Linked DNA regions of Terriglobus albidus. The protein of the gene in region 2 binds, or shares a complex with, the protein of the main gene of each other region. Links are inferred from orthologs where the notes say so. Each region holds a gene or a part of one and is shown on either strand. Other genes may lie near its edges.

Region 1 (3,245 bases), 1.6 Mb from region 2 along the record:
GCTGCGTCCCATGGTCGACGAGCGTCGTTTTACTTTCGAGACCGCGCTCGAAGCGCATGAACTTGTTGAGAGCGGTAAGGCGAACGGGAAGATTGTGATTGATGTGATCTAGAAGTCTTTGTTTGACCTATAGATATGCGGCCGAAATAAGTGGAAGAAATTCGATTGACTACTAAACGCAGTTTTTGAGTGGCACATGGTTGTGCTTATTTCGGGTGCCCCACCCTCGCAACGCTAGGGTGGGTTCGATGGTACGAGACTCTAAACGACGAGAGGAACGTTGTAACTCGACCACAGCCACATTTCGGGAAAAGGAACGAGCCCTCGAACGACGGGATTGTTATGCATGTAGTCGAGCTTTTCTCGAATCTTCGCCGTAGTGAGAACGTTGAAGTCGTAATATCGGGGAAGCCAGAATGGTTTTTGCGCACAACGCTTTGCGACTGAGACTTTAAGGGCTTGAATGAAGGTCCCGAGAGCTACTTCTTCTTTGGGAATAGCAATCAGCAGGTGGACATGCTCGGGCATGACGACGTAGCCGATGATTTCAATCCCATATCGTTGGCTGACAGATCGAAGTGATTCCAGGAAGAGATTCTTTGTTTCGGCAGATTCCAGGTATGGACGCCGGCCATCGCAACTGAAGGTCACAAAATGAACCTCAGTTGTATGACGGGCAAGTCCTAATGGCATGAGGAGATTGTAGGTTAACCGCGCTTGTATGCCATCGAACCCACCCTAGCGTTGCGAGGGTGGGGCACCCGTGGTTATCTGAAATTTAAAAGCAGAACGGCCCCGGAAACCGGGGCCGTTCTGTGCCTTTGCGCGAAGCGCGATTCGCCGTCCGCGCAGGAACCTAGTACATGCCGTCCATGCCGCCGCCGTGGCTGTGGCCACCGGCAGCCGGAGCAGCCTTCTCGGGGATCTCGGAGATGAGAGCCTCGGTGGTCAGCAGCAGGCCGCTGATGGAAGCAGCGTTCTGCAGCGCGGTGCGGGTTACCTTGGTCGGGTCGATGACGCCGGCGGCAACCAGGTCCTCGAAAACGCCGGTGGCTGCGTTGTAACCCTGGTTGTCCTTGCCTTCCAGGATCTTGCCGACAACCACTGCGCCCTCTTCGCCGGCGTTGCCGACGATCTGGCGCAGGGGCTCTTCGATAGCGCGACGGATGATGGAGGCGCCGATCTTCTCATCGCCCTCGAGGGTCTTGATCAGAGCGTCGACATCCTTGGCACAGCGAACCAGAGCGACGCCGCCGCCCGGGACGATGCCTTCTTCGACGGCAGCGCGGGTCGCGTGCATGGCGTCCTCAACGCGGGCCTTCTTCTCCTTCATCTCGGTCTCGGTAGCAGCACCGACCTTGATGACGGCAACGCCGCCAACCAGCTTGGCCAGGCGCTCCTGCAGCTTCTCACGGTCGTAGTCGGAGGTGGTCTTCTCAACCTGCGCACGAATCTCGCGCACGCGGCCTTCGATCTCGGTGTCCTTACCGGCGCCGTCGACGATGGTGGTGTTGTCCTTGTCGATGGTCACGCGCTTGGCGGTGCCCAGGTCCTCGAGCTTCACGCTCTCGAGCTTGATGCCGAGGTCTTCGGTGATGGCGCGGCCACCGGTCAGGATGGCGATGTCGCCCAGCATGGCCTTGCGGCGGTCACCGAAGCCAGGCGCCTTGACGGCGGCAACGTTCAGCGTGCCACGCAGCTTGTTGACGACCAGGGTCGCCAGGGCCTCACCGTCGACGTCCTCGGCGATGATGACCAGCGGCTTGCCGGTGCGGGCGATCTGCTCCAGCAGGGGCAGCAGGTCCTTCATCGTGGAGATCTTCTTCTCGTAGATGAGGATGTAGGGGTTCTCGAGAACGGCTTCCATGCGCTCCGCATCGGTGACGAAGTAAGGCGACAGGTAACCGCGGTCGAACTGCATGCCTTCGACGACGTCGAGCTGCGTCTCCATGGTCTTGGACTCTTCCACGGTGATCACGCCATCCTTACCAACCTTCTGCATGGCGGCAGCGATGATGGAGCCGATCTGCGAGTCGGCGTTGGCCGAGATGGTGCCCACCTGAGCGATCATGTCGCCGGAGACCGGCTTCGAGAGCTTGGCCAGGGCGCCGCCCTCAACCGAGCCGTCTTCCTTGCGCTTGCCCACGATGGTCTCGACAGCCTTGTCGATGCCGCGCTTCAGAGCGGTGGGGTTCGCGCCGGCGGCAACGGTCTTCACGCCCTCGCGATAGATGGCCTGCGCCAGAACGGTAGCGGTGGTGGTGCCGTCACCGGCAACGTCCGAGGTCTTCGAGGCGACTTCCTTGACGAGCTGGGCGCCGACGTTCTCGATCGGATCCTTGAGCTCGATCTCTTTGGCAACCGTCACGCCGTCCTTGGTGATGGTTGGGGAGCCGAACTTCTTCTCGATAACAACGTTGCGGCCCTTGGGGCCCAGGGTGACCTTCACTGCGTCGGCCAGCGTGTTCACGCCGCGCAGAATGGCCTGGCGGGAGTCTTCACCGTGCAGGATTTGCTTTGCCATATTTCTTTTCCTCTAGTTCGTTAGCCCGCAGAACGGGCGAGATAGGATTCGTCCATGCCCGACGATTAGGGCAGGGGATACGACTCGGTTGTGAGGCTTACTTGACGATGCCGAGGACTTCTTCCTCGCGCATGATCAGGAACTCTTCTCCGTCGAGCTTGATCTCGGTGCCGGAGTACTTGCCGAAGAGGATCTTGTCGCCCACCTTCACATCGAGCGGGAAAACCTTGCCCTCGTCGTTCGACTTGCCCTTGCCTACTGCGATAACCTCGCCCTGCGAGGGCTTTTCCTTCGCTGAATCGGGGATGATGATGCCGCCGCGCAGAGTCTCGCCCTCTTCTACGCGCTTGACCAGAATGCGGTCATGCAGCGGAGTAAACTTCGTCGATGCCATGTGTGAACTTCTCCTTGGAATGGTTGGTCCGGCGGAATTAGCACTCACGCCTTCCGATTGCTAACGATATGCAAACGGGAAAACGAAGTCAAGCTGTGGAGATTAAATATGAGTGAAACGCGCTCATATTACTTAAGCGCTTTTGCGGGACGCTATCGAACGATATCCTCCCCCGTCCTGTGGTGGCAGAAGTACAATAACGTCAGCTTTTTGAGGGGCTCCAGGATGCGGTGTGCAGGTGTTGTAGCGTTGGCGGCGGTAATGGCGGTTACGGGCGTGAGTGGCGCCCAGGACAACCGTGAAGATCGACATGGGCGTAAGTACAAA
Region 2 (3,184 bases):
GCACGCCGTCACATAGGGAATCCATTCGTTGTACAAACGGATCTCCAGCGGATCCCCTGTATAGAACATCACTGCGACCCAGAGCGGAAGCAGATACGCGCTGCGGCGCAGCCGTGTGTCCGAAACTCTGTCATGAAACAGGACCAGCGGGATCCAGAGAAAACCGAAGGTGCTGGCAAAGAGAGGCCAGTGCGTTGGATTGGAGACGATATGCAGATTGTTCCGCCAGGAGATCACAATGCCGGTTCCGGGTCCTCCGGTCATTCGCTCGCACCACATCACCAGGAGCTGCCATACCACCAACTGAGCGGCTGCCTCGGCTAACACAAGGGGACGAATCTGCCGCCATGCCTGGCGCAGGGAGAACTCCTCCGGCAAGGAGCAGACAACAAACAGCAGCGGCAGGAACATCGTCGTCTCACGATTCAACGTTCCAATCAGAAAAGCCGCGTAATAAAGCCATCGCTTACGGCTGATCAGAGCGTATAAGCCGGTCCCGAAAAATACCGGCGTGGTCAGATCATAAGGAAACTGCGCTCGGATATCGAAGGAGAGCAGCTCGTGGGTATCGAGCATGTAGATGGCCGCCAGAGAGAGCCATTGCCACGGGGTCTGGCGTCCCAGTAGTTGGCGGATCAGTGTCCAGGTCACTACAACCATCAAAATTGACGCGACGAAGCCGGTAAGAAACAGAACCTGCTGCTCCGGAGTCATGATGCGCTTGCCCAGATGAAACACCCGGGTACCATGCAAGTGCAGAAATGCCCGGTAGACCCACTCCATGAAGATGCGCCGGCGGTACGGGCTCTCAACGTGACCATAGGCGAAATCCTGCAGGGTAAACGCGGGCCCCAGAGTGATGGAAAATCCCTGCGCGAACTGGAAGCAGCCAGCAATACACAGCATCCAGAAGAGAAGATTGCGCTTCCCGCCGGAGCCGCCGTCGCCGGAAACCGTTAGCGGCTGAACCTCGGTCGTAGGCATACTTCAAGCTACCATGCGGAACAGAACGGCGTGATGAAGGCAACCCGATTGCTTGCAGGTTGGCAAAGCCGGTCACCCACAGTGGCAATTGTCGCTGCATGGATGAGATGACGATAGCGTCCCACGCAAGCCGCCAAAAGTAAAAGCGCCGCAAAAGCGGCGCTTTTCTTCTTCCATCATTCCTTTATTCGATCATTCAATTACTTGGTAGCGACCGCTTCCCGCTGCACGGCAGCCTTCAGAGCGGCGGCCTTGTCGGTCTTCTCCCAGGTGAACGCATCGCCGGTGCGGCCGAAGTGGCCGTAGGCTGCGGTCTGCTTGAAGATCGGGCGGCGGAGCTCGAGGGTCTCGATGATGCCCTTCGGCGTCAGCGAGAAGTTCGCGCGGACAGCCTCAGTGATCTTCGCCTCGGAGACCTTGCCGGTGCCGAAGGTGTCCACCAGAACCGAAACCGGCTCGGCGACGCCGATGGCGTAGGCAAGCTGAACCTCGGCGCGATCGGCCAGACCGGCGGCGACGATGTTCTTGGCGATATAGCGGGCCATATAAGCAGCCGAACGGTCGACCTTGGTCGAGTCCTTACCGGAGAAGGCGCCGCCGCCGTGACGGCCCATGCCGCCGTAGGTGTCGACGATGATCTTGCGGCCGGTCAGACCCGAGTCACCCATCGGTCCGCCGATAACGAAGCGGCCGGTCGGGTTGATGTGGTACTTGGTGTCGGCATCCAGAAGCTCGGCCGGAATGACGGCCTGGATCACGTTCTTCAGGATGTCGGCGTGAAGCTGCTCATTAGTCAGCGTCGAGTTCGGATCGCGGTCCTTGAACTCGGCGTGCTGCGTCGAAATCACCACCGCATCCACGCGGACGGGCTTGTGGTTCTCGTCGTACTCCACCGTCACCTGGCTCTTGCCGTCAGGACGCAGGTACGGCATCAGGCCGTTCTTGCGGACCTCGGAGAGGCGGAACGACAGCTTGTGCGCCAGCGCGATCGGAGTCGGCATCAGGTCCGGGGTCTCGTTGGTGGCATAGCCGAACATCATGCCCTGGTCACCGGCGCCGCCGGTATCTACACCCTGGGCGATGTCAGGCGACTGGCTGTTGATCGAGGAGATGACAGCGCAGGTCTGGCTGTCGAAGCCCTTCAGGGCGTCGTCATAGCCGATAGCCTTCACCGTGGCGCGGACGATGTTCTGGAAGTCGACATACGCCTTGGTCGTGATCTCGCCGGCAACCACCACCAGACCGGTGCAGGTGAGGGTCTCACAGGCGACACGGCTGTAGGGGTCCTGCTCCAGGCAGGCGTCCAGGATTGCATCCGATACCTGATCGGCAATCTTGTCAGGGTGTCCCTCAGTTACGGACTCACTGGTAAACAGAAAACGGTCGCGTGTCGCCAAAACTACTTCCTCCAATGCCGCGTTGCAGCTCGTGTGATGCACTATTCATTTTACGCGGTTGTGCCCATTTCGGGTCAGATTTGCAGCGAGCGGGGCGCCTGGAGGGCCGAACGGGCCATTTCCCGGCAAAAAAGAGCGACGGCCGCCGAAGCGGCCGCCGTCCAAGATCCCCGATCAAGGGGAATGAAGGGTTTAGAAGGTGAGCTTTGCGCCAAGCTGCACGATGCGCTTGTCGCGGAAGCCAGTTACCTGGCCATAGGTTGTCGTCGTTGAGATATTCGTTCCCACGGTATCCCAGTTGGTGTGATTGAAGACGTTGATGAACTCGCCACGGACCTGCACCGAGACGCCCTCGACAATGCGCACGTTCCGGAACAGTCCCGGATCCACACGCCACCAGCCAGGCCCGTTGACCACACCGCGACGAGCATTGCCCGGACGATAGACGCCGGTTGGAACTGTCGCAAATGCTGCGGTATTGAACCAGTGCAGGTACTGGCCTGTACCGGTCCCCGAGTTCGGATCGGCGACCTGATCAGGGCGTCCGCCTGCCGCCGACGATCCCAGAAAGCCAATCCCACCTGGATCCACCGAGGAGGTCGCAGGGCTGAGCGGCAGACCGGTCTGGAAATAACCGGCAGACGACAGCTCCCAACCACCCAGCACCCGGTGAACCAGACCGCGCTGGTCCGCAAACGGCAGGTTGTAGACGAAGTTGAAGTTGAAGATGTGTGTACGATCGGCGGCGGCGCGGCCATACTCGGCCATCAGATCGTAGTTGTTCTGCGGTGCTCCGGTCCGAT

Evidence for each region.
Region 1: the proteins of metK (region 2) and groL are in contact, whole or in part, in a cryo-EM structure (PDB 8P4O), measured with the Escherichia coli proteins. The link is inferred for Terriglobus albidus from one-to-one orthologs.

Annotation. Positions count from the first base shown.
Region 1 is NZ_CP042806.1:4,527,670-4,530,914, reverse strand. Bases 191-3,114 are described here. They hold groL (chaperonin GroEL), read right to left. Parts: upstream 2,525-3,114; coding sequence 857-2,524; downstream 191-856. Other genes in these bases: FTW19_RS18040 (co-chaperone GroES), read right to left, coding at 2,622-2,918; FTW19_RS18050 (REP-associated tyrosine transposase), read right to left, coding at 262-693. Also shown: FTW19_RS18055 (zinc-dependent alcohol dehydrogenase family protein), read left to right, coding at 1-112; FTW19_RS18035 (carboxypeptidase-like regulatory domain-containing protein), read left to right, coding at 3,144-3,245.
Region 2 is NZ_CP042806.1:6,167,285-6,170,468, forward strand. The notes cover bases 284-3,146. They hold metK (methionine adenosyltransferase), read right to left. Parts: upstream 2,382-3,146; coding sequence 1,185-2,381; downstream 284-1,184. Other genes in these bases: FTW19_RS24655 (hypothetical protein), read right to left, coding at 284-984; FTW19_RS24665 (TonB-dependent receptor), read right to left, coding at 2,574-3,146. Outside these bases: more of FTW19_RS24655, read right to left, coding at 1-283; more of FTW19_RS24665, read right to left, coding at 3,147-3,184. UniProt on the Escherichia coli protein: Catalyzes the formation of S-adenosylmethionine (AdoMet) from methionine and ATP.